Regions from separate parts of the Shewanella sp. Choline-02u-19 genome, predicted to be linked through region 3. Evidence: predicted binding sites of a transcription regulator. Region 3 holds the regulator's gene; each other region holds the start of a gene.
The links. Region 3 encodes sigma-54, which starts transcription at its own class of promoters, with help from an activator protein. Its sites were predicted from a motif close to GTTGGCACGNNNNTNGNNT; they were not measured.

Region 1: flgA (flagellar basal body P-ring formation chaperone FlgA) is a predicted target of sigma-54. The motif match lies at 4,016-4,034, and genes of this name have one in related genera.
Region 2: CXF83_RS14410 (nitrate reductase) is a predicted target of sigma-54. The motif match lies at 4,956-4,974, and genes of this name have one in related genera.

Annotation. Positions count from the first base shown of each region.
Region 1 covers NZ_PJBE01000013.1:502,763-513,059, reverse strand. The annotation lists gene flgE (flagellar hook protein FlgE) at 1-94, opposite strand, end outside; gene flgD (flagellar hook assembly protein FlgD) at 169-975, opposite strand; gene flgC (flagellar basal body rod protein FlgC) at 1,001-1,417, opposite strand; gene flgB (flagellar basal body rod protein FlgB) at 1,420-1,818, opposite strand; gene CXF83_RS08905 (CheR family methyltransferase) at 1,992-2,825, opposite strand; gene CXF83_RS08900 (chemotaxis protein CheV) at 2,965-3,885, opposite strand; gene flgA (flagellar basal body P-ring formation chaperone FlgA) at 4,171-4,884, shown strand; gene flgM (flagellar biosynthesis anti-sigma factor FlgM) at 4,961-5,284, shown strand; gene CXF83_RS08885 (flagella synthesis protein FlgN) at 5,329-5,754, shown strand; gene CXF83_RS08880 (LPP20 family lipoprotein) at 5,978-6,433, opposite strand; gene CXF83_RS08875 (FlgO family outer membrane protein) at 6,434-7,063, opposite strand; gene CXF83_RS08870 (flagellar assembly protein FlgT) at 7,561-8,727, shown strand; tRNA gene CXF83_RS08865 (tRNA-Arg) at 8,811-8,886, shown strand; gene CXF83_RS08860 (putative porin) at 9,582-10,297, shown strand, end outside.
Region 2 covers NZ_PJBE01000013.1:1,762,399-1,772,695, reverse strand. The annotation lists gene bioB (biotin synthase BioB) at 1-3, shown strand, start outside; gene CXF83_RS14435 (8-amino-7-oxononanoate synthase) at 125-1,318, shown strand; gene CXF83_RS14430 (methyltransferase domain-containing protein) at 1,374-2,144, shown strand; gene bioD (dethiobiotin synthase) at 2,172-2,837, shown strand; gene htpX (protease HtpX) at 3,131-3,994, shown strand; gene cctA (tetraheme c-type cytochrome CctA) at 4,296-4,643, shown strand; gene CXF83_RS14410 (nitrate reductase) at 5,018-7,798, shown strand; gene cobA (uroporphyrinogen-III C-methyltransferase) at 7,798-8,694, shown strand; gene CXF83_RS14400 (glycosyl transferase) at 8,687-9,868, shown strand; gene CXF83_RS14395 (ANTAR domain-containing response regulator) at 9,846-10,297, shown strand, end outside.
Region 3 covers NZ_PJBE01000013.1:3,103,505-3,113,801, reverse strand. The annotation lists gene CXF83_RS20295 (molybdate ABC transporter substrate-binding protein) at 1-121, shown strand, start outside; gene mgtE (magnesium transporter) at 218-1,582, opposite strand; gene CXF83_RS20285 (HPr family phosphocarrier protein) at 1,668-1,943, opposite strand; gene rapZ (RNase adapter RapZ) at 1,930-2,784, opposite strand; gene ptsN (PTS IIA-like nitrogen regulatory protein PtsN) at 3,253-3,696, opposite strand; gene hpf (ribosome hibernation promoting factor) at 3,699-3,986, opposite strand; gene CXF83_RS20265 (RNA polymerase factor sigma-54) at 4,017-5,528, opposite strand; gene lptB (LPS export ABC transporter ATP-binding protein) at 5,666-6,397, opposite strand; gene lptA (lipopolysaccharide transport periplasmic protein LptA) at 6,394-6,942, opposite strand; gene lptC (LPS export ABC transporter periplasmic protein LptC) at 7,006-7,563, opposite strand; gene kdsC (3-deoxy-manno-octulosonate-8-phosphatase KdsC) at 7,560-8,111, opposite strand; gene CXF83_RS20240 (KpsF/GutQ family sugar-phosphate isomerase) at 8,113-9,090, opposite strand; gene CXF83_RS20235 (calcium/sodium antiporter) at 9,137-10,096, opposite strand; gene CXF83_RS20230 (ATP-binding cassette domain-containing protein) at 10,272-10,297, shown strand, end outside.

The sequences.
Region 1 (10,297 bases), 2.6 Mb from region 3:
AACCAGTGGTGTTAACGTTAGCGATATTGTTTGCGGTTGTATTGAGATCTTTTTGCGCAGCAGATATACCGCTCAGAGCAATGTTAAATGACATAGTTCACCTCTATCCTTGTTCAATTCGTTTTAGGAGAGGTTTATCTGCCTCTCTTATTAATATCTGTCGTGCGTTTACGATTCTGACACCGCTAATACATCACTAATCTTAATACCGCCAACGCCGCGCAAATTCAAAATAGCGCCGGTAGCTGCTGTCCCTAACGACACGCTCGTGACGTGAGCGTAAGTTGAAACGGGTAATTCTTCACTCTTGCCATCAACTTTACCCGTGACTTTTAGGGTGTAACTCCCTTCAGCAACAGGCTCGCCATTTTTACCCATACCGTCCCAAGTCACCTCAACGTTGCCGCCCGCACTGCCATCCACTTGAAAAGTAGATATCAGCTGACCAGATTCATCTTCGACGCGAACGGTTAAGTCTTTAATCGTTTCAGGTGTACTGACGACACCCTTTATGACCGGCTCTTCAGCTGAGATATAGCCGGTATCCGATGGGATAAGTACTTTTTGCCCAACCAGACCTGACGCTTGCAAGGCTTGGCTTGATGTCGTTAGCGCATTGAGGTTAACAATCTCTTCGTTAAGCTTGCTAATACCGTCAACGGTCGAGAACGATGCCATCTGTTGGATCATTTGATCATTGTCGACTGGCTTAAACGGATCTTGCATCGACAACTGTTGACTCAACAGCGAGAAGAAATCTTCTTGCGATAAGTCCTGACTATTGGCTTCAGGTATTGAATTTTCTGCAGGCAAACGCAAACTGTCTAAAAACGGATTACCCGTTGTCGGAGTCGACGTTGCTGCCGCGTTACTTTGTACCGTCGTCTGCGTCGCAGCTTGCGGCGTAACAGTGCTAGCACTTTGTGGCTGGCCTGTTGCAGATTGCGTGTTATTGAGCGGATTAATAAGGCTCAAAATTTACCTCCAGCTTTCACTGAGTTTATTTACCAATTCTAAGGGTTTGCTGAAGCATCGATTTTGCAGCTTCAGTCACTTGTACATTCATCTGATATGAGCGAGAGGCAGAGATCATGTCGGCCATCTCCTCCATCACATTGACATTGGGCTTATAGATAAAGCCATCAGTGTCGGCCATTGGATGACCTGGCGAGTATTCTTTATTTAACGGTAAGTCACTTTCAACAATTCCCTTAACGGCAACGGCTTGTGAAGCACTTTGATGCTGTTGAGCTTGGTTCATTTCAGCTTCAAAAATAGGATGGCGAGCACGATAGGTCTTACCCACACTGCTAGATACAGAGTCTGCGTTGGCAATATTACTGGCCGTGGTATTGAGTCTGACCGATTGCGCCGACATACCTGAACCTGCGACGTTAAAAATATTAAATAAACTCATAATTATTCGCCTCTAATCGCTTTTTTCATGCCTGAAAACTTGCTGTCGAGAAAACCGAGTGACATTTGATACTCAAGGGCATTTTTCATGAAGGCTGATTGCTCCTCTTGAATGTCTACTGTATTACCGTCACCGGTGTCTGGCTGATTCGGTACCCGATAAGCGACATTTTGCTGCGTTAACGCGGCTAAATCGAAGTGCTTGCTATCGCTCTTGGTCATGGACAAGCCCGATTGACGTGACTGCGCTGAATTCATTGCTTTAGCAAAATCAACATCGCGGGCTTTATAGTTTGGTGTGTCGGCATTGGCAATATTTGAAGATAGGACCTCTGCACGTTGAGAGCGTACGCCCAAAGTGTACTGATGAACGCCTAATGCACTATCAAAATTAATCGCCATAAAATTGCCTCCTCAGCTCGATAGCTAGAATAAAGCAATTGGTGTGCCAAATTAGTCTAAAAGAATGAAAATAGACGATTTACTTAGAGGGTAGCGCTATAGCGGCGGGATGATGCGGATAAACAGGGTGTCAAAAATGCGTTGATTGCACTTCAACACCCACAACAATAAGCTTAAGTTCGTTTTTGGTAATAGATGCCAGGATTACAGCGCACCATATCAAACTCATCAGACAAACCGGCAATAGACTCTGACGCACCCAAGAAAAGAATACCTTTAGGGTTCAGTGCGGCAGCAAATTGCCGCAATATTTTCCGCTTTGCCTCTGGAGAGAAGTAGATCAATACATTGCGGCAAAAGATAATGTCGAACTTGCCGAGCAAGGTATAATTTTCGAGCAAGTTGTGAGCTCGAAAATTAACCAATTGCTTCACATTGTTCTTAATCACCATATTACCCGATGGCAATGCATCAAAAAAATGACGTTTTCGTTCATCTGATAAACCACGGGCTAACGCTAAATTGTCATACTCCGCTTTTTTACAGCGCTCAAGCATCGTCGGCGAGAGATCCGTCGCCAATATACTCGCTCCACCGGGCAGTGTTCCAGGTTTACGCTGCTGATATTCCAGAATCGTCATGCTTAAAGAATACGGCTCTTGCCCCGACGAACAGGCAGCTGACCATATTTTTACCGGTCGACCGAGTCGGCTGTAATTGGGCAAAATGGAATTAAACAGCAACTCGAAAGGATAGCGGTCGCGAAACCAAAGAGTTTCGTTGGTTGTCATGGCATCGATAACTTCAGTGCGAAGTTGACGCTCTGTGGGTTTCATTGAATGCTTTACAACATCCGATAAAGAGGGAAGATTATACTTGCCCATTAGCGGCGCCAATCGACTGCGCACAAGATATTGCTTGCTGTCACCGAGCACAATACCGCTGTGCTGCTCTAAAAACAGTCTAAACTGATGGTACTCGTTTTCAGCAAGTGATTTATTCGGCACTCTGTATCCTAAATATCAATAAAACAAGTCGCATAAAAGGCGCAACTTTACAACAATCGCTGGGTTATACATTAGCCATCTCGGAAACACAAGCAAGACTTGGTTTCCGCTGGCTTTGCTGTGAACTTAGCCCTACGCGTTATAAACTTAAATGTTTGTTTACCGCGGCGGCTAACTCATCAGGGTTAAACTTAGCAATAAAGTCATTAGCGCCCACTTTTTGCACCATCGCCTGATTAAACACGCCACTAAGCGAAGTATGTAACACCACTTTGATGTTTCTAAGCTTAGGATCATCACGTATTTCAGCGGTGAGGGTATAACCATCCATTTCAGGCATTTCAATATCTGAAATAATCAACGGAATTTCAGTCGACACGTCGTCGAGTTCCGCCGCTATTGCACGTAACTTTTCTAATGCTTCTTTACCATCTTTGGCAGTATCGATTTGCAGATCAAGCGAGGCTAACGCACGAATAATCTGTTTACGGGCCACCGATGAGTCATCTATCACCATAATGTGATAATGCTTATTTCTATCGATTGTCAGCTTCTCGTCTAACTCTTTACTGATGTTGGTATTGACGGGTGAAATCTCATCTAAGATTTTCTCAACATCCAAAATCTCCACTAACTCATTATCAATCTCTGTCACGGCCGTCAAATATGAGCCACGTCCGGCGCCTTGTGGTGGCGGCATGATCGCTTCCCAGTTCATATTGATAATACGTTCAACCGAACTGACCAAGAACCCCTGCACACTGCGGTTGTACTCAGAAATGATAATAAAGCTGTTCTCAATGTTCTCAATTGGGCGGCCGCCTGTTGCAGCACTCAAATCAATCACTGAAATGGTCATGCCGCGTACATGGGCAATGCCACGCACACTAGAGTTAAGTCTAGGTAAGCTTGTTAACGGAGGGCATTGCAGCACCTCTTTTACCTTAAATACGTTAATGCCGAATCGTTGACGTCCATTAAGTTTAAATAACAATAACTCAAGTCGGTTTTGCCCAACCAATTGCGTTCGCTTATTTACTGAATCAAGAATGTTCGACATAAAATTTGCCTTGTACTTACTTTTTATCGGTTAAATCTAAAAGATTAAATTTAGGTGTAGTTAACGCTTATTTCGTTGTTCTTTCGCATCCATATTGTCAATACTGATCAATATAAACTCATCCCTACATTTAGGCATACTACTTGCTTAGTTAGCACTATCTGATTCAAACGTTGCGACATCAGTCAACTTTATGACGCCCAACGATTTAATGAGTTCGCTACCGACATTCTACAATTAACACGACTTAGGTGCATTCTAGCGAATCAAGCTAATGTATTCATTATGAAAATAAATTTTTGGTTACTTTCTACCGTACTTTATTTCCCTGTAATCACTATTGCAGATGCCAATCAGGTTGCTAGTGTTCCCTCTTTATCGACCATTTCTCGATTAGCTATAGCGGCAGTTGAAGAAAAAATTGAAGCGCCAGAAAAAGCGAAGGTCAATATCACGCCGCAAAAATTAGATACCCGCGTCAGCTTGCCTAATTGCTTTCTGCCGATAAAAGCAGAAATAGCCAGCGATCGAGCAATAAGGCGTAACAATACGGTCAAAATAAGCTGCGACAGCCCAGACTTGAGTTACCCATGGCAAATATTTTTATCGGTAAGGGTCGATATTCTCTACCCGGTAGTGGTGGCTAAAGCCACCTTAGGCCCTGGCGATTTAATCTCACAAAGCGATGTAGCCATTGACTATGTCGAGCAAAGCACGCTGCGAGGTCAACAGTTTGACCAATTAAGCCAAGTGGTCGGCGCGCGGCTTAAACGTCGAGTCGCACCACAGCAACCTATTTTTAATAACCATCTGTGCGTTGTTTGTAAGGGCGACACTGTCTCTATCATTGCACGGTCTCAAAACTTCGAAATAAAAACCGTCGGCGAAGCATTACATGATGGCAATTTAGGCGACAAGATTCGAATTAAGAACAGCCATTCACATAAAACCTTAAACGCAAAAGTCATTGCGGTTGGCCAAGTTGAAGTAAGAATGTAAAATAACATTAAAGTTAACGGTTATCGCGCCGATAGCATGTGTAAGAAAGTCTCTTTATTCAATGTTGGATACCAAAATGGCTATGGATATTAAACACGTAAATAGCGCTGCTACAGCGCGCATCAACACCAGTAATGCCGGCAAAGGCTCTGCATCACAAAGCGCGACAGCAGCGCCAGTGCAAACTGCGGTGGCACAAAAAACTGACTCGGTGTCAATTACACCGCAGGCACAACAGATCCAAAATGTGCAAACTAAGATTGCCGACATGCCCGATATTGACCAAAAGAAGGTTGATGAAATTAAGGCTGCAATCGCTGAAGGTCGTTACAAAATCGATCCAGAAAAACTTGCAACTAATATCGCAAACTTCGAGAATGAACTTAGCGATTTAAACTAATGTCTCCGCAAACCGCGGATTAAGGCATAAAAGATAAGGCCATTATGACTAATTTATCTCATCTATTGAGCTCACAACATACCGTGTTGACTGAGCTTAAAGCCGTTATTAGCCAAGAAACAAAAGCGCTACAGTCTCAAGATGCTGACACATTGTTGTCACTTGCCAGTACTAAAGCGACCTTACTTGACAGCCTAAAGCATAACGATGAGATGATAGCGACTCAGCCAGATAAAAGTACATTAAAGACCGACGCCACATTATCTCAGCAAGTTAGTGAAACAAAAGCCCTGCTAGCCGAGTGCCAACAGCTCAACGCTGAAAACGAGTCTTTAATTGAATTGAGCTTAGCCAGCTTAAATCGCTTCTCTCAGGCGCTGCAAGTCAGTCGTAATTCAGCCAGCCTCACCTACGATGAAAAAGGCCGCACATCCAGTATTTCTAGCTTAGGTAATAATTTAAGTGCTTAGAAGCCGGTAAAATTCGATAAAAGCTAAGACGGCAGATGCCAAGACGGTAGAAACCTAGATCGTTAGCTTTATAGCCTTAATAATATTAAGTGACTAAAACCCTCAAACTACTTCTAACACTCTTTTGATCTTCCCTGCTCGAACCGTCCCCGCTCGAATCGGCTTTAAGTCGGCTCTTAACCGATTATCACCGTCTCAGCCCGAACCGACTTTAAACCGGCTCTTAAAAATAAGTGATCTCTTTTACCTTCTGCGAGCGGTTTTGCTGCTGGTACAAAGCCCAAACTTGTTCAAAGTCCAATTCCAACTCAGTGACATAATGCTCGCCTGCAGGATAACTATTGACCACTCTGGCACCACGGATCACACCAGAAACTGAAGCTTTAATGTTATCGCTCGACAACATCCAATCACTGACTTGGCTTGACGCTGCCAGGTGTTGTCCGTAGACCTGCTCGGCCAACTCGCGATACGCCGCAATTTTTGAAGCTTGCATCGCCATCAACACCCGTTGAGCGGGGTCGCTTGAGGGTTGATTCGCCAGCGTGGCATAACCAATAGCTGTTAACGTCGGAAAAGACTCAGGCGCTTCGGTCTCGTACTGCACATAACGATCCTGCGCTGAGCAGCCACCTAACACAACCAGCAATAACGCCGCACATACCATAATTGCTTTCATCTACTGGCCTCCTTCAATCGTTACCGTACGTTGCCCTGAATTTTCAGAGCGATACAACAAACCGTTTTCAGACACCACTTTTTGCGAGTGAGTTAACATGCCCGGCATTGCCGCAATGGGTACAAAGCTCTGTGCCACAGACACCACACGGTTATTGCTCACATCAACAATGCGGCTATAAATAGCCACACCCTCTTTGTCTGGGCTCATGGTGGTAACCACAACATGCCTAACGTCGATATCGCTGGGTAACTGCTGCCAATCTCGGCTCAGGATAAAGTCACCGGCGGGCGTCACTCGTAATGTTTCAGCCACATTCATGTCGACCAAATTAAATTGATGATCATGCAATGCCGCAATGAGCCCTTGCTGATACTGTAAACCCAATTCATTGGTGGTCGCTAAATCTGACAACATCACTGGCGTTGCCACTAATAACGGCTCTGTAGGCTTTAAACTGTCATTTTGCCTAACTAACTCGTTCACCATCTGCTGTGACAGATAGTTAATCGATGCCAAATGCGGCAAACCATTGCCGCTCACGAGCGTCTGCTGATCAGATGCTACAGGTTGCAGATTTTCACAGCCAAATAACAGCAGTAACGGTAGTAAAATTAATGTCTTATACATCTTTTCATTCCTGTTATACAGACACAGAGATTGGCCTATTCAACCCCAAGCGCTTTGCTTTAAGTCAGTAGCAGCGTGCTTTGCTCAAACGGCGGCCAATCGAAACGAATATGTTTATCTAATGCTGTTATCGGCGCTCGCATCAATAACTTTATGACTAATACTCATCGCTATCGCTTCATTCATTTCTAATCACTCAAGCATTGCACTTCTAGTGACACTGACTAAAACCAGACTCGCTATTATCTCGTTGATGCACCTTGAACTGAAAAGCCTGTGCCTTTCCCAATTGACAACGTGTTTAATGCAATCGCATTATATTTAGTCTAATGCCCATGAATCTAGCACCATCAGCAATAAAGGGCATAGATATTGCTTATTAGAAGCTTATCGATTCAGACTGTCATTTTGTCGGCAAACCATTGCCTCCTCTTTTTGGCAAACAGTCACCTTTATAATTGCGCCTTAATGTTGGCGTAAAGACTTGGAAAAATAATATGAAACTTGGCTCATGCATCATCAAGGTTATTCTCGCTTGCTCTTTGGTTCTCACTGCGCCCGTGCAAGCAAAGTGGACCCAAGCAACAGGCCAAGCCAAGATTGTAGACAATAACCTTGCTAAAGCCCGAGAAGATGCCATAGAGCAAGCAATAAGCTATGCCACCTTGAAAACAGGCGCACACTTTTCAAGTGAACAGACCGTCAGTAATGGTCAACTCGTGAATGACAGCTTCACCCTAAGCCGCAATGCACAAAGCCAACAGGTTGAGATGGTCAGCGAGCTGGTAGAAGACGGCTACATAACAGTGAATATTCGCATCGACATGATTGAACCGTTTGAGCAGGCCTGCCAAGCCAGTGAGCTAAAAGCCTCTATTCTGGTACCGCAAGCCTCAATAAAAGACCGTTCACAACTCAGATACGGTAACCTAGGCCTATTCGAGCAAAACCTGTCCGAACAACTCGCTCAAGTGATTGAAGCAAACTCAAGCAGCAGCTTTACCCACCTGCATGCAAACGAGCGCTTAGATGTCGACCAGACGTTAGTGGATGTTCGCGGTTATAGGCTGCCAAGCTGGTTAGGTGAAATCACCGACAGCCAATACATACTGCTGCCAGAAATCATCGATATATCACCCGAGCCATCAACCCGCACTTTTGGCTTGTGGGAAAACGACCCCATGCGAGTGTTTCAGTTTAAGTTATCGCTGTTTCATGCGATTAGCGGGGAAAAGGTCTGGAGTAAACAATACTCGAAATCTGCTGAATGGGAATTTTCACTGCAGCAAACCGTAAACTCCAATAGTGACCAATTCTGGCGTTCTGAATATGGCGCCATGATTAGCACTGTATTGCTCGACGCTAGCCAAGATATTGACCAAGCCCTTAACTGTCGCCCCTTGTTAGGCCAAGTGATTGCTAAGCAGGCTAATAGGATCATTCTCAACATAGGTCGACGCAACGGTATTCGTGTCGGCGATACACTGCAATTGGTACTACAACAGAATATGCCCGACAGACTGGATAACATGCGTGCAGTCGCTGGAAAGAGCAAAGCAACTATCACTATCGACCAAGTCACCGAAGAAAGTGCCACGGCAGTGCTTAAAGGCCTCAGCGCATCATTAAATATTCAGATCAATGATCTGGCCATAAAACTCTAACCGAACAATAAACAAGCAAATGAATTCAAAGACTTTATATGTACTCTGTTCATCTGGAGTAAAACCAGTATAATCACTGACGTCTCCCTATAGCTCAACAGGATAGAGCAGTCGCCTCCTAAGCGATCGATCGGGGTTCGAGTCCCTGTGGGGAGACCATATATATAAGATTCTGTATATGCAATTCAACAAGTTCCAGTTTCAACAACACCCTGTGCCGTCATAACAACAGCACGCTTTAGCACTTTTTTTATCCTCTCTCTCAGTATTAGTGTTGGCATTAGTCGAGTAACCTCAGTTTTACGTCGTTAATTCCTGCTATTAACCAAAAACTGTAAACTTTACAGCCTAACCATTCCTAAACGCCTTATTACCTTATTCAAAAGAACCTTTTGCAGCTTATTGATTCGACACTCGCCTTAACAAGCAATAGCGGTCTCTATATCTGTATTTGAAACCAGAAAAACCATCGCTTATCGAGTCGTGGTTCTTTGACACCTGTAGTGAACATTCCAACAGACGCCTCTCTGGTTAACGTTGCTGACAATGAAAGCAACCCAAATGGATCAAGCCGTTGAGCAGCTGAATAGAACAGATTTAAGCTCACATTATTAGGGACTCTGCATCTAAAATGGGGGGGGGGGGCAACAAACTCCTCTTACGCCTATATTTTAATAAATACTTATAAATAAGTTTGAATATTAGGCGTTTACACTAGAGTTATTATTCAGGTATATTATCCATGACAAGGAAGCTGTCATTTCATTAAAGGATTTTAATCATATAAGAGGTAACACCTCTTAATACTTTATTTTATCCAGCTTCCTTGATAATAATTCAAACAAGGAAGTCACATGAACAAGAAAACCCTATCTCTTGCAGTACTATTAGCGCTTGTCGCTACGTCTGCCAACGCAAACGATAACTCGAGCAATACTTATCAGCATGAAGCCAATGTTACTTTTGGTAGCCATACGGATGATTTTGATAACGGACTCTGGAGCGTAGATTACCGCTTTTATTTCAATCCAGTCGATACTCAAAACGGTCCCTATGCACTCAATGGTTTTCTGGCACAAGAATCTAATATTGGGGCTCAATACGCTCAAATTAGCATACTCGATAATAGTGCATCTTATCGTATCGACGGCAGCTATGTATTCGATTCAACTTGGTTTGTCGCCGCCAATTATAGCGAGGTCGACTTAGACGATGATGCATTCATTGTTCCTATTGAGGATGATATTTCTGAGTATGGATTTAGCGTCGGCTACTATTTCAATCCGACATCTGAATTCTCACTGTCCTATCAAACTGGCTCAGCATCTGGCAGTAGCTCTTTTGACAATGATATCTACTCCCACTCAGCGAGTTCAGAATCCGACAATAAAAAATACTCTGCTCAAGTGCATAGTTTTGTTCCATTAGCATCATTTTCAGGCTTGGATTTTCTCGCCAAATGGAGTTATATCGACAGCAGCTCTGATTATATTAGCCAAGTAATTGATAACAAAGGTACTAGCAACTATAACCGGAACTCTCAAGTAGATAGCAACATAGTGAACTTAAC
Region 2 (10,297 bases), 1.3 Mb from region 3:
TAATTTTCAGTAAAACAATATCAGGCGCTAACATTCATTTTTAGCGCCTCGTTTGGCTAACGTATTGATAAGTTTTTATTATACTATGAGTACTTAGGTTCCGCTTTTCAATTGAGTCGAGTTAATGTCTGACGCTGCTGATCGAAATACAACACCGCCTTCACTGCAATCGAGAGTCATCGATAAAAATCGTGAACTCGATAATAAAGGACTGTTGAGAAAGAGAGTTGAGGTTATCCTTGATACTGAACATGCTAATTGCTTTGAAGTCGATGATTTACCATACATAAATTTTAGCAGTAATGACTACTTAGGCTTGTCGAGGTCTGCAAATGTCATTGATGCGCTGCATAAAGGCGCGCAGGATTATGGTGTTGGCGGCACATCGTCTCCGTTGGTGACTGGTTATAATCAAGCCCACCAACAATTGGAGCAAGTCCTTTGCCAAGCAACGGGTCACGAAGCCGCATTACTATTTTGCTCCGGTTTTAGCGCCAATAATGCCTTAATGAAAAGCCTGTTTAACGGCAACGATACGGTAGTGGCCGATAAACTGGTACACGCCTCGGTGATTGATGGATTACAAGAGAGTGGCGCTGTTATAAAGCGTTTTCTTCATAATGATTTAGCATCAGTAAACACCCATTTTGAACGTCATGCTCCCTGCGCTTTATTAACCGAAAGCGTCTTTAGCATGGATGGCGATATTGCGCCTTTGGCTGAATTATCGGCGCTGTGTAGACAGTATAATGCGTGGCTTATTGTTGATGATGCACATGGCTTTGGGATTATCGGCGACAAGGGGCTTGGCGCCAGCGCACTTGCAGGCGATATTCATATCGATGCGCAGATAGTCACTTTTGGAAAAGCACTCGGCGGCCAGGGCGCAGCCATTTTAGGAAGCCGTGAGTTAATCGACTACCTCGTTGCCAATGCCCGTCATTATATCTATTCGACGGCGTTGTCTCCTGCCATGGCGTGCGCTGTTTGCGCTGCAGTAGAAACAATTATTGAGCGTCCCTCACTCAATGAGCAGCTACAGCAGAACATTGATTGTTTTATAGAAGTATGTAAAACAAAAGATATCACTTTAACGGGCTCAACCACTGCAATTCAACCGATTATTATCGGTGACAGTGCGAGAACCCTTGCGATTGCAAAACGATTGAAAGAGCATGGTTTTTGGGTTGGCGCAATAAGACCCCCTACGGTAACTCAGGGAAGTGCCAGACTCCGAATCACCATAACAGCAGAGCATTGCGCAGAAGAGATTAACGCGTTTGTCGCCGTACTTGCTGATATTTTACAAGATGATTAAAGCGCTTGTTTATCAGTGTGATTTCCATCTCTCATAGCATTTAGGATCCAATGTCGTGAAAACAGGGGTAAACCAGTTAAAAAGTGATGTCGCTCATCGGTTCTCCGCAGCGGCATCTTCATACCATTCACATGATGTTTTACAGCGAATTGCAGCTAAGTATTTGTTCGATAAAATGTCGCCTACTCAACCCTTACTCGATCTTGGTTGCGGCCCCGGAACCTCATTTACGCGTTTTAATCATATCGAAGATGTTATCTGTGTCGACATCGCACAGGGAATGCTGCGCACGCTGAAACAAGACTTTCCAGATTACAAGGCGCTGTGTGGTGATGCGCAAAACTTACCTTTGTTGGATGCTTCAATAGCGACGGTTTATTCCAATGTTGCACTGCAATGGTGTAGCAATCTGCCGCTTGCGGTAGCAGAAGCCAATAGAGTCCTTAACGTGGGGGGGGAGTTTAATGCCAGTATTGTAGCCGAAAATAGTCTGTACCAACTGTCAGATCTCCGCTTAAACGTTAACCGATTTAAAAGCGAACGAACGATAAAAGACTGCTTTAATGAAGATGTTTGGACCATTGAGCATATAGAGACGCGTGCTATCACGGTATATTTTAATGACTTTAAGTCGTTACTTCAGTCCATTAAAGGTGTTGGTGCATCTACCGTTGAGGTTAAAAGTCAGCTTAATCAAGGTCACGTCACATTGAGAGGGCGAGGCGATTGGCAAAAATTGCTTAATAAGGCAGAGTTAAGCCGCGGCCCGCAGGGGCTTCCTTTGACTTATAATATCAGTTTTATCAAAGCGAGAAAGACGCGTTAATAAAGGCTGAAAAACCTTGGAGTATGCATGACTTATTTTGTAACCGGGACTGACACTGACTGCGGTAAAACGTTAGTGTCTTCAGCATTGTTAACAGCAGTAAAGGGAGAAACGGTTGGGTTTAAACCTGTAGCGTCAGGTTGTGAGCAAACCGAACAGGGCCTTAGAAACAGTGATGCACTAGCGCTGATGGCAGCATCAAGCATCAAGCTTCCTTATGACGACGTTAATCCGTTTGCCTTTTTACCGGCTATTGCACCGCATATCGCCGCGAGCGAACAAAATATCTTGTTGTCACCGAAAAAGATCCAAGCCCAACTCAATATGGCGCAATATTTAGGGGCCGACTTCGCACTTGTCGAAGGGGCGGGTGGTTGGCGTTTGCCATTAGGCGATGGTCACTTCATGTCTGAAGTGGTGCAAGCGATGCAACTGCCAGTAATATTAGTGGTTGGCATGAAACTAGGGTGCTTAAATCATGCGTTGTTGACTGCAGAAGCGATTGAGCGAGATGGCCTTGTAATTGCGGGCTGGGTTGCGAATCAAGTTGACGCTGACATGGCTAATCAACAAGATAACCTAGCGGCATTACAACAGATGATGTCAGCACCGTTTCTTGGCCATATTCCTTATCTAGATAATGCTACAGCAGCAGAAGCGGCGTTGCACCTTGATGTAACACTGCTCGCTTAGACAATCAACTCCTCGCTATTTTAGCCCTTTAAATGACGCTAAATTGTTCATTTTATTAAGGGCTATCCCTCTGTTAAAAAAGATTAATCTTCTTATCCTTCTATTCAGTAGCGATTTAAGATTAGATTAATAAAAACGGCATAGACTCGCAGCTCCTGATAAATAAAGCGAATCGTCTAAGATAAACGCAGTTGAACTGTTTTTTGCTTAGCGCCCCTTGAAACTTCAACTTTTGGACATATTATGTCTTTAAGAGTGTTTATCTGGAACGTATGAATCCTACAGGAGCTTAAATGAAGCGTATATTTTTACTGATTGCTACCAATATGGCGATCTTATTAGTGGCATCAATCGTGATGTCTATTTTGGGTGTTAATACTTCAACCATGGGTGGACTGTTAGTCTTCGCTGCTATTTTTGGTTTTGGTGGTGCATTTATCAGCTTGGCTATCTCTAAATGGATGGCAAAGAAAACCATGGGTTGTGAAGTCATTACAACGCCTCGTGATAATACCGAGCGTTGGCTCGTTGAGACGGTTACGCGCCAAGCGGAGCAAGCGGGGATTAAAATGCCTGAAGTGGCCATTTATCAATCGCCAGAATTCAATGCTTTTGCAACGGGCCCGAGTAAAAACAACTCGTTGGTCGCAGTCAGTAGTGGCTTACTTTATGGTATGAATCATGATGAGATTGAAGCGGTACTCGCTCATGAAATCAGCCACGTTGCTAACGGTGACATGGTGACGCTGACGCTTATTCAAGGCGTGGTTAATACCTTTGTGATTTTTGCAGCTCGAGTGGTTGCAGGCATTATCAACAATTTTGTGTCTAGCAATGATGAAGAAGGTGAAGGCCTTGGTATGTTCGCCTATATGGGCGTTGTCTTTGTGCTCGATATGCTGTTTGGTATCTTGGCATCAATGATAGTGGCGTACTTCTCTCGTATTCGTGAGTTTAGAGCAGATGAAGGCGGTGCTAAATTGGCCGGTAAAGCGAAGATGATTGCTGCGCTCGACAGGCTTCGTCAAGGCCCAGAGACAGGCGCTATGCCAGCTCAGATGTCAGCACTTGGTATCAATGGTAAGAAATCTATGTCTGAATTATTGATGAGCCATCCACCACTTGAGAAACGTATTGCGGCTCTAAGAGCAAGCTAATTCATGTTTCACTAATAAAGCCGATTCGGAGGTTAAACTTCCGAATCGTGTTTTTACCACTCAAAATCAAGATGATAATTGAACGCTTGTGGGCTTTCATAGCGCAAGTGAGCCGTATAATTTGATGGAGCGCACGTTTTGCTATTTACCACAATGATATGATCTTCAAACTAAATTAGTTGCGAATTTGTCATTCCTTAGCTAAATTAAGCTAAGTCGTGCTAATAATATTGATCGCAAGATGGAAACAAACCTGACTGATAGCGTTTCCACTATGCGGACATTAAATGAGGATACAATTGTGAGCAAAAAACTATTAAGTGCAATCTTTGGTGCGGCTATCGCAGCGCTAGCATTATCTCCTGCTGTTTTCGCTGAAGGCCAAGAACTGGCTGAAATGCATGCAGAAATGGACGGATGTGAAGCATGTCACGCAGACGGTTCTCCATCTGCAGATGGCGAGTACGAATTTGAGCAATGCCAATCTTGTCACGGTACATTAGACGAGATGGACGCTGTTCATCAACCACACGATGGCATGTTGATGTGTGCTGATTGTCATGCACCTCACGAAATGAATGTGGGTGATAAGCCAACATGTGACAGCTGTCACGATGATGGCCGTACGGCAGAGTCAATACTTAAGTAATCTAAACCGTTACCAATAAAAGCCAGCTTCGCGCTGGCTTTTTTGTGCCAAAAATTTGAGACTGATGTTTTTAATCGATGTCAGGTGTCAATAGTGACTCAATGTGGTCACCTGATGTTTTTCCGTTGATTCGTCCTCTTGTTGTTATTTGTCTATCGTTTTAAATCTGCTAATACCTCTTTATGGTTATCCCATTGTTTTTTATCAATAGTTTGCCTGATTTTAGTGCGTGAATATGCACTCATGTAGCACATTAGATGATAACTTATGAATTCGTTTTCTTTATTTAGTATATAAAACAGTTGGTTGTGTATTGGCATAGGATTTGCGAAGTGATAGGCATGAGTTAATACTAATATTAAGAGATGCTAATCATGCCAAGCTGCAAAACAACCTGTGCATACTGTGGCGTTGGCTGCGGGGTTACAGTTAATAATCTTATCGAAACAGACAGCATCAGCTTTTCACACCACCCTACATTGACGGTTTCTGGTGATAGTGAACATTCGGCTAATTCGGGAGACTTATGCGGTAAGGGACTTGCATTAATCGATAGTTTAAACATTCCGAATAAATTACTGTACCCACGCCGAAGAAACCGCTCAGGTTTAGAGGCCGGCGATCAAAATATTAGCTGGTCTGCTGCGACAGTAGAAATAGCGAAAAATTTTAAAGATACCATCGCTGAGCACGGAGTCGATTCTGTCGCTTTCTACCTTTCAGGTCAGTTACTGACCGAAGACTATTATGTTGCCAATAAGCTTGCCAAAGGGTTTATGGGTACCGCAAATGTTGATACTAACTCCAGATTATGCATGTCGTCAGCGGTAAGTGCCCATATACGTGCTTTTGGAGAAGATGTGGTTCCTGGTTGTTATGAAGATCTGCAACTTGCTGATGTGGTGGTATTAGTCGGGGCAAATACCGCTTGGACCCATCCGGTTCTATTTAAAAAAATTCTCGCTGCTAGAGCAAAGCGTGGTACTAAAATTGTGGTAATCGATCCACGGCTAACAGCCACAGCGTCGCAAGCAGATCTACATTTGCAACTCACTCCAGGCTCAGATCTGCACTTATTTAATGGTTTACTCTGTTCCCTAGCCGATAAAGGCCAATTGAATGATGATTATATACATCGTCATACCGAAGGCTTCAAACAAGCGCTTCATAGTGCCCGACAAAGCGGTGAAACACTGGCCAAGATTGCTGAGGTCACTGGGCTTGAAGCTGATCAGATTGAATTGTTTTACGCACTTTACCAACAAGATCATAAAGTGGTTACAGCCAGTAGCCAAGGCGTTAATCAGTCAACCTCTGGCACTAACACTGCTAATGCGATTATTAACTGTCACTTGGCGCGAGGTGATATCGGTCAAGTTGGTTGTGGCCCCTTATCGTTAACGGGACAACCCAATGCAATGGGAGGTCGTGAAGTAGGCGGCCTGGCAACCCAGCTAGCCTGTCACCTTGGCTTTTCGGAGCCAGAACGGCAGTTAGTGGGAGACTTTTGGCAGACATCAGCGCTGCCAAAATCCAAAGGATTAACCGCCACTGAGATGTTTGCCGATATGGCAAAGGGTAAAATAAAGGCGGTGTGGATTTTGGGCACCAACCCGGCGGTTTCAATGCCTGATACCCAGTTAGTAAAACAGGCATTACAGCAGTGTGATTATGTGGTGGTTTCTGATATTACAGCCGACACCGATACCGCTCAATATGCCGATATGTTACTACCGGCGCAGGGGTGGTCAGAAAAGTCAGGCACGGTCACCAACAGTGAACGAACTATTAGCCGTCAACGCGGCTTTATTCAGCCTCAAGGAGAGTCAAAAGCGGATTGGTGGGCGCTGTGTGAAGTCGCAAAACAGCTTGGGTTTAATGATGAGTTTGCATTCAAAGACAGTGCCGATATCTTTAATGAGTACGCTAATCTCACTGTAAAAGTGCAGCAAAACTTTCCTGAAAAACAATTATCCCTCGCGGGTTTATCAGATCTATCCACTGAGCAATATAAGCAACTAATACCCACCCAATGGCCGGTTGAACATGTCGATGCGATCGGCCAAAAAAACATTCGCTTATTTACCCAAGGTCAGTTTGCCACTCACAGTGGTAAAGCTCACTTTGTAGAGACTCGATTGTCTCAAGCGAGCGATATCCAAGCCGTGATTGACCATCATTCCTTAAGTCAGAATCGAGTGCGGTTAAACAGTGGTCGTAGTCGCGATCAATGGCACACCATGACGAGAACGGGGCATATTGAGCAACTGGCAGCCTCAAATTATCAACCTGAATTGATGCTCGATGCACATACTCTGAATAAGCATGGGTTAGAGGCTGGTGGGCTGGTGGCAATTAAAACCGATAACCTAGTGGAGCCACTTATCGCTCGAGCGGTGATTGATGAATCACTATTGCAAGATACAGCGTTTCTTTCAATGCATTGGTCATCGCAATTTAGCAAAAGTGGTGGCGTCAATAAGGTCATTACCGCTCAAGTCGATCCTTTTTCAAAACAACCCGGTTTTAAAAATCAATGGGTTGAATTGCAACATCAACAGGTGGCGCAGCAAGGGATCGAGTGGGGGCAGACGCTAATCGATCCGCAGCAACTTTGTTGGGACGTAAAGCAGCAACTCCGCGGTGGGGTCTGCCGTCATATTGCGGCAACATCGAGCTTTACCTCTGAGATGATGGAGCTTGAACGGCATCGTGGGGCGAACCTCAGTCCATTGTCTTACCACCGTATTATGCACTGGCGCGATCAAGACAAACAGATTTACTGCATCCTCAGCCAAGGTAGCCTCAAAAGCGTACTTATCACATCTGAGCAGGTGCTAGACATTGATGTTAACGCGATTCAATCCTTTATCAACAATCCTTTTGATACTAAATTTATTAAATACTTACACCAGGTTTTACGAGCAGGTAGTCGCAAAGTGGTCTGCGCCTGTACTGGCGTGACCGAAAATGAAATTGAGCAACAGATGCTGGTGAGTTTTGACTGTGGCGCGACAACAACGGCGTTGATTGTCGACGCGGTGCAGCAAAAACTCAAATGCAGTGCTGTGTGTGGCAGCTGCTTAAACCAAGTGAATGATATTGCCGATTCAGTTATTGCAGAACAACAGAAATCAAAGCAGGAGGTTGCTTAATGAAACTCAATCATATTGGCAAGTTAACGCGATCAATAAAGCCAACAAATAGTGACTTATTGTTGGTAGAGCTACTGCAGCTCAAGGACCCCACGGGTAACGATGACCCCAATACAGTGACGATTGTAGGGGCGGGTTGTGGTGATATCGATATGTTAACGATTAAGGCGGCCAGAACGATTACAGCAGCACAAGCGATCGTCTATGACAATTTGGTGAGTAAAGATATTTTGCAATTAGCCGCTGATGATTGCGACATGTATGACATGGGTAAGGGTTTTGGAAAACCCAGTGCAACGCAAGAACAAATAAACCTAAAACTGCTGCAGTTAAGCCAACAAGGTAAAGTGGTTATTAGACTTAAGGGCGGTGATCCTAATGTGTTTGGTAGAGGCGCTGAAGAGGCCCTATTTTTGGCTGAAAACGGCGTTAAAAGCCATTTCGTCGCTGGAGTGACTGCCGCGTTAGGCTGCGCTGCTGGTGCGGGGATCCCGTTGACGCATAGAAAGGTTGCGCGCTCGGTTACTTTTGTGACCGGACATCTTTGTGATGACACCGCGATAGAGTGGGCGGGATTGTTAGCGGCAAAAAGTACCATGGTTTTCTATATGGGAAAAGAGAGAGCGGCTGATATCGCCCATGGTTTACTACAAGCGGGAGCAAAACTCTCTTTACCTGTGGCCTTTATTAGCAATGGTGCCCGCGATAATCAATCGATAATGACCACCTCTGTGCAAAATATGGTGGATGTTGCCACGACCATTAACGTCGACGGTCCAACGCTTTTAATCGTGGGAGAGGTGGTTGGTATAGGGCAAGAGCTAGCGCAATGGTTGGCTGCTTGTGATATCAACAGCGATGTTAAAAGTAATGCATTTGAGCGTGCATATGGATAGTCACAATAATAAGCTCACAGGAGTGACTGACCCGGCAGAATATCGACAGCTTATTAAAACGCTTGGCCGAGGTAAAAAAGGGTCTCGATCATTGACGTTAGTTGAAAGCTTTCAGTTGGTTCGTGGTTTTTACGACAACATTGGCACTGTTACCCAGCTTAGTGTGGCGTTAATGCTTATGCGCGTAAAAGGTGAGACCGCAGAAGAGGTTGCTGGGGCGGCACTCGCTCTGCGCTCTACGGTCGATAATCAATGGCAGCAACTTCAGGTCGATATTGACTGGCCCTGTTATGGCGCAAAGAGAGATCAGCTGCCTTATTTACTGCTGAGCGCCAAACTGTTGGCTGGTAATGGGTTTAAGATATTATTGCACGGCGATAATAGGGTATTGCCTCATCGGCAACACATTGCGGGTTTCGTTGAGGCGGTAGGGATCACCAGTGCCACTTCAATGGCCGAAGCGGAAGTTGCATTAACATCAACGGGGATCTGTTATGTCAACGCCGATGTATTGTCCCCCCTAGTGAATTCGTTTACGGATATTCATCAGGAAATTGGCCTTAGAAGTCTTTATCAAAGTGCCATCCGTTGTATCAACCCTACGGGGGCAAGGCTCAGTCTTAGAAGTTATTTTCATCCGGGCCTAGATGATATTCATTTGAACGTGGCCAAGTTAATGGCTGACAATGCGCAAGCATTACATAGAACGAATGTGGCGATATTTAAAGGCTATCAAGGAGAGTGTGAATTAAATCCAAGATCGAGCAGCAGCATCAATGTTTTCAGGCATGAAGGATTTGCTCAGGTTGAGATTACAACTCAGCTTAATGCGTTAATAGGCCGTAAGGCGCAAGCGGCACAACTTCAGGCGCAGTGGTTAACGGCAATTTGGAATGGTGAGCCGTTGGACAGCGATAGTCATGATATTTGTACTAGCACTGGAAATGCAACCGAAGCTCTTCGGGCTCACAGCGCTATTATGACCAATGTCATGGCGGTACTGATGTTAACGGATCAGTCCCTCAATATTGATAACGCTAAGAGGTTGGCGAGTGAATATTGGATGAGTAGGCATTCCCACTTAATGACTCAATCTGCTATAGCTATTTTCAAGCCTTATCTATCGCTTACGACTAATTGTGAGGTGGCTAATGCGCATACTGAATCTATATGATATGACGGATCATGAGCCGCTATTAAGCAGTGCAGTCAACCGCAACCATGAGCTAATAAAATTCAACACGTTATCTGAATTAGAACGTTTTTCGCTAAAAACGGATAGCGATATTGTGCTTTTATGCGTTGACTCAATGACGGCGATGCACGTCCAGTTCATTGAACGAGTCATGATGTTTGCAGCTGTGCCGCTGATTATAACCTCAAGGCGTGCAGAGCCCTCGCAAATCGCGGCACTATTACAATGTGGACGAGTGACTTATATCCCGCAGCAATTTAATTTTGCACGTCTAGATAAAATCATAGAGTTAGCGTTGATACGCTTTAAAACAGCAAATCAATTGCTTAATAAGCTGGCGGAACTGAAGCAAAGCCTTGAAGACCAAAAACAAGTGCGTGTCGCCAAACAACAGCTGCAACACATTGG
Region 3 (10,297 bases):
TGGCTTAGTCGTGTTAAAGGCTGCACAACCTGATGCCTGGAAACTAGCAATGTTTGTGTTATCTGAAAAGGGCCAAACAATCTTAGCGGACTATGGTTTTAAAGCGCCACTCAAACGATAAATACAACAAGCTCTGCGTGAAGATTGATGAATACTAAAAGACCGCTTTCTAGCATTAGCTAAAAGGCGGTCTTTAGTTTATTCAACTTTCTTTAAGCTACTTTATCAGGAATACGGTCGCCAGTCCTAAGAAGGCAAATAAGCCGATAACATCAGTCACTGTGGTTAATACCATGCCGCCTGCAAGCGCTGGGTCGATGTTCATCTTTTTAAGCAGTAACGGAATACTTGCGCCAGCAAGGCCTGCAACCGTCATGTTGATGAGCATAGCTCCACCAATCGTTGCTCCCAAGGTAATGTCACCTTTCCAAGCCCACACTGCTGCAAACACAAGAACGGACCACAGCAAGCCATTCAGAAAGCCAATGGCAAGCTCTTTGCCAATAAGCCACCTGGAGTTACTTTGACCAATTTGACCTAGGGCGATACCACGAATGACCAGCGCTAAGGTTTGATTACCTGCAACACCGCCCATACTGGGAACAATGGTCATTAAAATCGCGATAGTGGCAAATTGCTCTAATGTTCCTTCGAACATATTACTCACCGATGCTGCGAGCAGCGCGGCAAACAAGTTGACGGTTAACCACAGTGAACGGCGAAAGGTACTTTTGAGTACAGGACCAAAGGTATCGGTATCATCATCCATACCTGCCATACCCATCATCGAATGTTCGGCATCTTCTCGAATAACATCGACCACATCATCAATGGTAATACGGCCAAGCAACTTGTTATCATCATCAATAACGGGGGCAGAAACCCAGTCATGACGCTCAAACAGTTGCGCCACTTCACTGTCGGACATACCCACGGGAATAGCTTCGAGATCGGCGGCCATGATCTCTCTAATCGATGAATCTGGATTACAGGTGAGTAGATCGGCAATGCGCACACCGCCGAGTACTCGGTCCTGTTTATCGACCACATACAGCATATCGGTTGCGGCTGGCAGTTCGCCGCGAATTCTCAAATAGCGCAATATCACATCGATATTGACGTCGGGTCTTAGGGTTACAGTATCGGTATTCATGATACTGCCAGCAGTATCATCGGGATAAGAGAGCGCCTGCTCAACCCTGACACGGTCTTGGGCACTCATCGACTGCAGCACTTCATTAAAGATGCTGTCTGGTAAGCTTCTAAGAATGTAGGCTAAGTCATCGGTATCCATGCTTTCAGCCGCTTTAGCGACGCGCTCTGGACTCATTTGGCGAATAAGATTGTCTTTAAGCTCTTCGCCTAACTCATCAAGAATTTCACCTGTGTGCTCTTGGTCAATCAATTGCCATAAAACTTGGCGGGTGCGGGGCGGCGAAGATTCGAGAATAAAGGCGATATCGGTGGCTGCCATATCCTGCAACATATTGCGGACATGAACAAACATCCCGCTACCTAATGCTTTATTTAGCTGATTGAGGCGTTGGTCTGTTGTTTCGTTGTCTAAGACTTCAATCGGCATGGGTCCCTCGCAGGGTCTTTTAAAAGGCGCTTATCATAACGTAAGTAAAGGGGGATAAATAACAAATATTAGGAAAATGGACGGACTAATTATCTTCGTCGAATTTGGTATTGATCAAATGACATATGGCATCTAACGCTGGTTTTGCATCTGGGCCGTTGGCGAGAAGCTGTATGGATTTACCCATTCCAGTTTCTAACATGAGTAAGCCTAGTACACTTACCGCTGAAGCTTGCTTTTCACCTTGAATAATAGTGATTTGGGCATCAAATTCTGAGGCTAAAACCACCAATTTTGTTGCCGCTCTGGCATGTAGCCCGAGCTTATTGCAGATGGTGACTTGCCGTTCAATCGTTGGCATTTTTTAACTCTCTATGGCTAGAAGTGACTTTATGTCGGCCTTTTTTGAAGTGTTCAGCGAGTCGTTCTGTGACATAAACAGAGCGATGCTGGCCACCAGTACAACCAATAGCGATAGTGAGGTAGCTGCGGTTGTTACGTTCTAAATCGGGTAACCAAGTCTCCAATAAATTCTCGATCTGCCAGATAAACTTATTGACTGTAGGGTGCAGATTTAAAAACTCTTGCACGGGTTTATCGAGCCCTGTCATGGGTCTGAGATCCGGCTCCCAATGTGGATTTGGAAGAAATCGAACGTCAAACATAAAATCAGCTTCAGTTGGCATGCCATGTTTAAACCCAAAAGACTCAAACTTGATCATCAACTCTTTATCGACGTTGCCTAATAAGATCTCACGTACTTGGTCATTGAGATCGTAAATATTGAGGGTAGAAGTATCAATATAATGGTCAACGATCTTAGCGAGCGGTTCCAACTGGCGCCCTTCAAGCTGAATTGCTTCTTTTAATGAAATGTTTGCATGAGACAAAGGGTGCAGACGACGAGTTTCGTTGTAGCGCTTGAGGAGCACTTCATCGCTAGAGTTTAAAAAGAAGCTCAATAACTCCACGCCTTCTGGCAAATTGGTCAGATGCTTAATCCATTCGTTCTCTTTTTCTGGCATGTTGCGGATATCAACACTAATAGCGACTAACTCTGAGTTACCAGAAAGTTGTTCAAGCAGGGTGCCCATCATTGGCAATGGTAGATTATCGACACAATAATAGCCGAGATCTTCTAGCATTCTTAACAGTACTGATTTGCCTGAGCCGGAACGACCAGAGACTAGAACGAGTTTCATCTTTTCACTACCTAATAAAAGTTAGAATTAATGTTTTATAAATGTATACGGGGTGTACAAGATTATAGATTAACTTTTTTCTGGCTTAAAGCAATAGCTTAGGCTAGTTGGTAATAATAAATAATATTGCTGTAATAAATGCCTAGGTCGTTAAATCTTACTGCTTGTATATCGGTAATCTCTAGCGACTTACGGACTTGAGTCCGTCGAGATAGTTGCACTTTTAGGTTTGTTTTTACCGCAGTTTATACATTATTTTGGCGAGGTGGGACGATACGGAGGCAATGCAGTTTAATTATTCTCCACAAATAGCCTATAACACGGCAACAATAGCTTAGGAACACTGGTTTAAGTGTTTCTAAGCTATTCCTACAAGAGTGTGTAAGCGTTTCTCTTTGCTCATGTCTTATACTTCTTGAACATCAAAAAATACGTAAAAACTAAGCTCGACAGATCAGAGACCTCTCACTATTGAGTGATTAAGTCGTATAACTCAGATTCACTCTTACTTTTTCTCAACTGCTTCACGATCGCTTTGTCGTTAAGCTTTTCTGCCATTGAAGACAGCGTCGCGAGATGTTGCTCACATTGATCTGCGGGCACTAACAGGGCAAATAATATATCAACCGGTTGCTTATCTATCGAGTCAAAAGATATCGGTGTTTCACATTTGATTAATATGCCCAATGGATGGTCAATATTAGCCAATCTCCCGTGAGGGATTGCTATACCGTTGCCTATACCTGTGCTACCCATTTTTTCGCGAGCCAACAGGCTTTCGAAAATCTCTTGTGAAGAAAGGGTAGGGTACTGGGCAGCGGCAATATCGCTGATGAGTTCCAGTACTTTTTTCTTACTGCCCGGAGTGGCACAGGTAGTGCATTCCGGCTGCAGGATGGTACATAGTTCCATCGTTAGTGTTTGGTCAGCTTCTCTTTGTGTTTAATAACCTGACGATCTAATTTGTCGATCAGGGAGTCGATTGCGGCGTACATGTCCGCATGTTCCGAAGTGGCAAAAACTTCACCTTTTTTCAGGTGAATTCGTGCTTCGGCAATCTGTTGCATTTTTTCAACATTCAATATGACGTGCACATTATTGATCTGATCGAAATGACGTTCAAGCTTTGTAAATTTTTCTTCAACATAACTGCGCAGTGACGCAGTGATTTCAATGTGATGCCCAGTAAGGTTAATTTGCATAGAAAGATTCCTCCAAGTGTATAATTTTAGTTATAAACTCTTGCGTTGGTTTGAGGGCGGGATCATCATTGCTTCGCGGTATTTCGCGATGGTACGTCGAGCAACTTTAATCCCCTGTTCTGCCAACAGTTGCGCCATTTTGCTATCGCTTAATGGTTTCTGTTGGTTTTCAGCTGCGACTAACTTCTTAATAAACGCTCTAATTGCTGTTGATGAGCACTCTCCACCGTCGTCGGTTCCGACATGACTAGAGAAGAAATACTTTAACTCGAAAATACCTCTAGGGGTATGCATATACTTTTGTGTGGTCACCCTTGAGATAGTGGATTCATGCATCTCTACGGCTTCAGCAATGTCGTTGAGTACCATAGGTTTCATGGCTTCATCACCATATTCGAAAAATCCCTGTTGGAACTTCACAATACAGTTGGAGACTTTTAGGAGGGTCTCATTACGACTCTCAATGCTTTTAATAAACCATTTAGCTTCTTGTAAGTGACTACGAATAAATTGGCCATCTGCTTGATTTTTTTGGCTACGAGCCATCGAAGCATAGTGTTGATTGACGTTGATTTTTGGCATGTAGTCGGGGTTGAGTTCAACCACCCAACGGCCTTTCTTTTTTGTCACTGAAACGTCGGGGATCACATATTCGTCTTTACTTCGCGTGACTGCCAGGCCCGGTCTTGGGTTCAAGGTTTGAATAAGCGTGATAGCATCACGCAGGTCATCCTCTTTGAGCTTAGTCTTACGCATCAATTGCCTAAAATCACGTCCAGCAATCAAATCTAAGTAATCTTTAATGAGCAGGCGAGCATTGTCTATATGGGGTGTTGTTTCTGCATATTGAGCTAATTGGATAAGCAGACATTCACTGAGATCTCTGGCTGCGACGCCGATAGGGTCGAAATGCTGCACGCGTTTGAGTACGGCTTCCACTTCGTCTATCTCGATCTCTGGATCGCCCATTGCTTCAAGAATATCTTCACAATTCTGAGTAAGGTAACCTCGCTCATCAACCGCATCAATAATGGCGGTGGCAATCGCTAGGTCATTATCAGAAAAAGGCGTTAGATTTTTCTGCCATTCAAGATGTTCGTATAAACCTTCAGTGGTTTCGCCTTGGAATGGCATATCATCATCGCGCATTCCGCCGGAGCTTGAATTCGAAGACACGGTATAGACTTCATCCCAAGTAGTATCCATTGGGAGTTCATCTGGCATTGAATCTTGCGTTAATGCATCAGAGGTGTCTACCGCAGCGCTATCCTGCTGTGGATCAACATCTGTGTTACTGCTGTATTCATTGTCGCTATCCGACTCTGAATAGCTGTCAGAGTCACTGGTGGTTCTATCTTCGTTGCTGATAGGCTCGCCATCGGATTGCTCTTCATCTAATTCAAGCAGTGGATTAGAGTCTAATGCTTGCTGGATCTCTTGCTGCAGCTCTAAAGAGGACAATTGCAAAAGGCGAATAGCCTGCTGTAATTGTGGAGTCATAGTTAGCTGCTGACCCATTTTGAGCTGGAGTGACGCTTTCATCTTACCGCTATTCCCTACACTGTAATTAAACGTTGAAGCTCGGTGATTTGACGAAGAGAGCTTAAAGAGTCAACACTTTGATTGTATTCATATACTTAGCTAATGCTATACAATTAAACCCGCATACTGTGGGTTAACTATAGCCTGAATTGTTCACCTAAGTACACTGCTCGAACCTGCTGATTATCTAATATCTCGGCAGGTGTGCCTTCTGCAATCAAATTTCCGTGACTTACGATATAGGCATGTTCACAAACGTCCAATGTTTCACGCACATTGTGGTCTGTGATCAACACCCCTAAGCCACGGCTTTTTAACTGTTCAATAATCTTTTTAATATCGATAACCGATATTGGATCAACGCCGGCAAAAGGTTCATCGAGTAGAATAAACTTTGGGTTGGCTGCCAGTGCTCGAGCGATTTCAACTCTGCGGCGTTCACCACCTGATAACGCCATGCCTTGGCTATCGCGGATATGGGTGATGTGAAACTCTTCGAGTAGGTGTTCAAGTTGCTCTTCACGCTGCTCGTTATTGATATCTTTGCGAGTCTGTAATACTGCCATGATATTGTCACGCACTGAGAGCTTTCTAAAGATGCTTGCCTCTTGTGGCAAGTAGCCAATGCCTTTACGTGCTCGGAGATGCATTGGGTCTAAGGTTAAATCATCGTCATCGATTAAGATCTGACCCTTGTCGCTCTGAACTAAACCAACAACCATATAAAATGTTGTGGTTTTACCTGCACCATTAGGACCCAATAACCCAACAATTTGCCCTGTTTTGACCGTTAAACTCACATCTTGAACAACGGCTCGGCTCTTATAACTTTTCGCTAAATTGCGTACGGTCAGCGTTTTTTGGGTCATTGCTGTTCCTGCTTTTTAATGGGTGCGGCTGGGGTTTCAGGCGTCTCTTCTTGATAAGCTTCAGGCTGAATGATAGTGATCACGCGATCATTACCTTTACCTGTACTTTCTGCGACTAATTTTTGTAGTCCGATATTGTACTTGATGCGGTTACCCGTGACTTGGCTGCCCTCTTGCTCCAAGGTTGCATTACCTAACAAGGTTAAGGTTCTTGTTGCCAACTCATAACGGATCTCTTTCGCACTTGCCATCGCCGGGCGGCCATCTTCCATCATTTGGGTATATGTCGCAGGATTACCCGTAGCCACGAGTATTTTTCCTGAGCTCGCTTCTTTGGAGAACACCCGTAATTCATCAGCCTTCATTTTAATTGAACCCTGAGTCACTTCTACAGGACCAAAAAAGATCACCTGATTATTTTTTATATCAGCTTCTTGGCTGGCAGCAGCAATTTTAACTTCTTGCTTTAAGTCATCGACTTGCGCGTAGCTACTAATGCTAAGCAGACACAACAGACCTGCAAGTATTGATTGATTGTATTTCATAACTTCCTTCTACTCCGCTATTGGGTTGCTAGCATGAGTGAGTATATTTGTTTTTTGAATCGCTTACTTAACATCGTAGATCCCTTCGACTTGACTGATCAACTTTACACTTTGGGCGTTAAGATCAGCATAAAGGCCTGTTCCCTGAATCACAAACTCATTACCAGTGACGTAAATGATTTCATCAGAGGTCATAACCATCGTCTCTAGATCAAGCTCTAAATAGGAGGTAGACAATGTTTGGATCGGCTCTTCTGGACTAATAGAATCGATAATAACATTGTTTTCCAATGAGACCTTACCGGTTAAATTGTTATGGGTTCCTTTAGCCGCGGTTAAACGCCATTGGGCTTGACCATCATCGGGATAGATCAAATAAACCGGGTCAGTGAAGTAAGTCATACTGGCTTCTTCAAAGTGTTCCATGTGCTTGGCGGTGACTTTGCTATTAATGAGACCCGCTTCATTGTATTCAGTGCTGCGCATATCATTGATGATGTAGTTAGGGCGTTCGCTTATATCAATGTCTAACGTTTGGTCGCTTTTTTTAGACTGCACTTGCCAATAAAGGATCAGTGCGGTGCCAAATAAAGCGATAATCGCTAGGGTGACGCGATTCATATGCTCATCCCGTGAGCCGACTCAAACTTACCTTGGCTAAGTAATAACAAGTCTGTGAGCTCTCTAAGGGCGCCATGACCACCATTAATATGAGTTGTCATTAAAGCATGTTGCTTCACGTAAGGGTGGCCATCAGCGACGCAAACCGATAAACCGACCTCTTTCATCACCGGCAAGTCGACCATATCATCACCTATATAGGCAACTTCATTTGGATTGACATTGTAAAGTGCTAATAACTCATTGTAGGGGCTTAACTTGTTATCAACGCCTTGATAAATATGAGTGACGCCGAGTGCTGTCATTCTATCTTCGACAATTTTTGATTTTCGACCAGTAATAATCGCCACGTTAATGCCGCTAGAAAGAACAGAGCGAACACCGTAACCATCTCGAGTGTGGAATGTTTTAAGCTCTTCGCCGGAGTTGCTCATATAGACTAGGCCATCGGAAAATACGCCATCTACATCGCAAATAAGCAGTTTGATTTTGCTGGCGGCTTGCCAAACATCATCGCTAATCGGGCCATAGAATCCCTGTTTAGACATGTTAAATAACTCCTGCTTTCACCATGTCGAGCATGTTAAGTGCACCGACAGGTTGTTGCTGTGAATTGATGACTATCAAACCATTAATGTTTTTCTCTTCCATCACTTTTAATGCTTCTGCTGCAAGTACATTATCAGTAATGGTGACACAGCCTTTAGACATAACTTCAGCAATGGGGGTGGTACGTAAGTTAACTTCTGCATCAATCACTCGGCGTAAGTCGCCGTCGGTGAATATACCGACTAAAGTGCTTTTCTCATCGACAATGGCAGTCATGCCTAAGCCTTTTTTAGATATTTCGTAAAGCGCATCGGTAATACAGATATCATGCTTTACCAGCGGCAGCTCATTGTCTTTATGCATTACGTCACTGACTTTTAAGAGTAGCTTACGCCCTAAAGTTCCACCGGGATGAGACAGTGCAAAGTCATCTTTAGTAAACCCGCGAGCTTGCAGTAAAGCAACCGCTAATGCATCGCCCATCACCAAAGTGGCCGTCGTGCTCGATGTTGGCGCTAATCCCAGCGGGCAGGCTTCTTCGGGCACTTCAATACAAAGGTGCAGATGGGCTAGCTTTGCCATGTTGGATTCCGGCTTGCCTGTTAACGAAATCATCGGCAGCCCCATGCGCTTGATTACTGGCATTAATGTCAGAATCTCACTCGATTCACCTGAGTTAGAGATAGCAAGGACGATATCGTTTTCGCTTAATACGCCTAAATCACCGTGACTCGCTTCACCTGGATGGACAAAAAATGCAGGCGTTCCAGTGCTGGCTAATGTGGCTGAGATCTTATTACCTATATGGCCTGATTTGCCCATTCCCATAACGATAACTTTGCCGGTGCACTGCAATATTAATTGGCATGCTTGGGCAAACTCATTTGAGTCTACATATTGGTAAAGGTTATCGAGTGCTTTTTTCTCGATATCAATGACCTTGGTGCCCCACTGGCGTAGCTGCTGTTCATCTACCATTTCTTGGTCTCTCTCTAATTTACTGCTTTATAGGTCGCATTCATATTTAAGATAGGAAAAGTAACGCTTGATACGCGACAAATGTAATGAGTAGAACAACGCCATGCCAAGGCTTTAGTTGCCTAGCGCGTCCGCTCAATAATATCAGTATTGCAAGCGCACTGCTCGTTGCAAGTACCATGTAGAAATCTCTCGTGCTTGCCGCGGCATCGACGGCACCTGGCGCGATAATGCCGGGTATGGCAAGTACCGCTAAAATATTAAATAAGTTTGAACCCACAATATTACCGATGGCTAAATCATCCTCTTTTTTCAACACGCCAGCAATACAGGCTGCAAGCTCAGGAAGACTGGTACCCACGGCAATAATCGTCAGTCCGATGACTAAGTCAGAAAGGTGATAAGCCTTAGCAATGCCTACAGCACCTTGAACCATCCAATCGGCTGAAAGAGGTAACAACACCATGCCGATGACAAGCCAAAAAATCGCTTTCTTGGTGGGGACATTTGAGGGAACCTCATTATCGGCATCAATGGCTAACGCATCGCGATTATTATTCGTCAGACCATGCCAAATTAGGTAGCCCATTAATGCGAAAAAGAGCACTAAAAGAGACACGCCTTCAATTCGGGTTAAAAAGCCGTCATATAAAAAATAACCCACAATGACGGTGGCGGCTAACATTAAAGGGATTTCACGTTTCAGCGTTTGTGAACTGACGGAAATAGCCCCGAGTAACGCTGTAATACCTAGAATGAGTGTGATGTTAGCTATATTGGAACCGAGCACGTTACCAATGGCTGTATCTGTCATGCCTTCCATTGACGCGGTGGCGGCAACAAACATTTCTGGTGCAGAGCTGCCCATAGCCACAATGGTTAAGCCTATTAACATTGGTGGAAGGCCTAAGTTGCGTGCAAAAGCTGCCGCACCGTATACAAACTTATCTGCGCTCCAGACTAAAGCACTTAAGCCAGCCACTAACAAAAATATATTAAATAACATCGATTCTAGGTATTTGAGGATATAGCCGCGTATTTTCGCTGTAATTTAACAAAAATGAAAGTATTGAGACGAGATAGTGTTGATTTGGTTGTACCTGATTGTTCAATTACGTACAATTTCTCCCTTTCCAGTACGGAAAAATGGATGTTTCTTAATTTGAATGCAGGGCTCATGCATGACTCAAAACCATAACTCATTGGT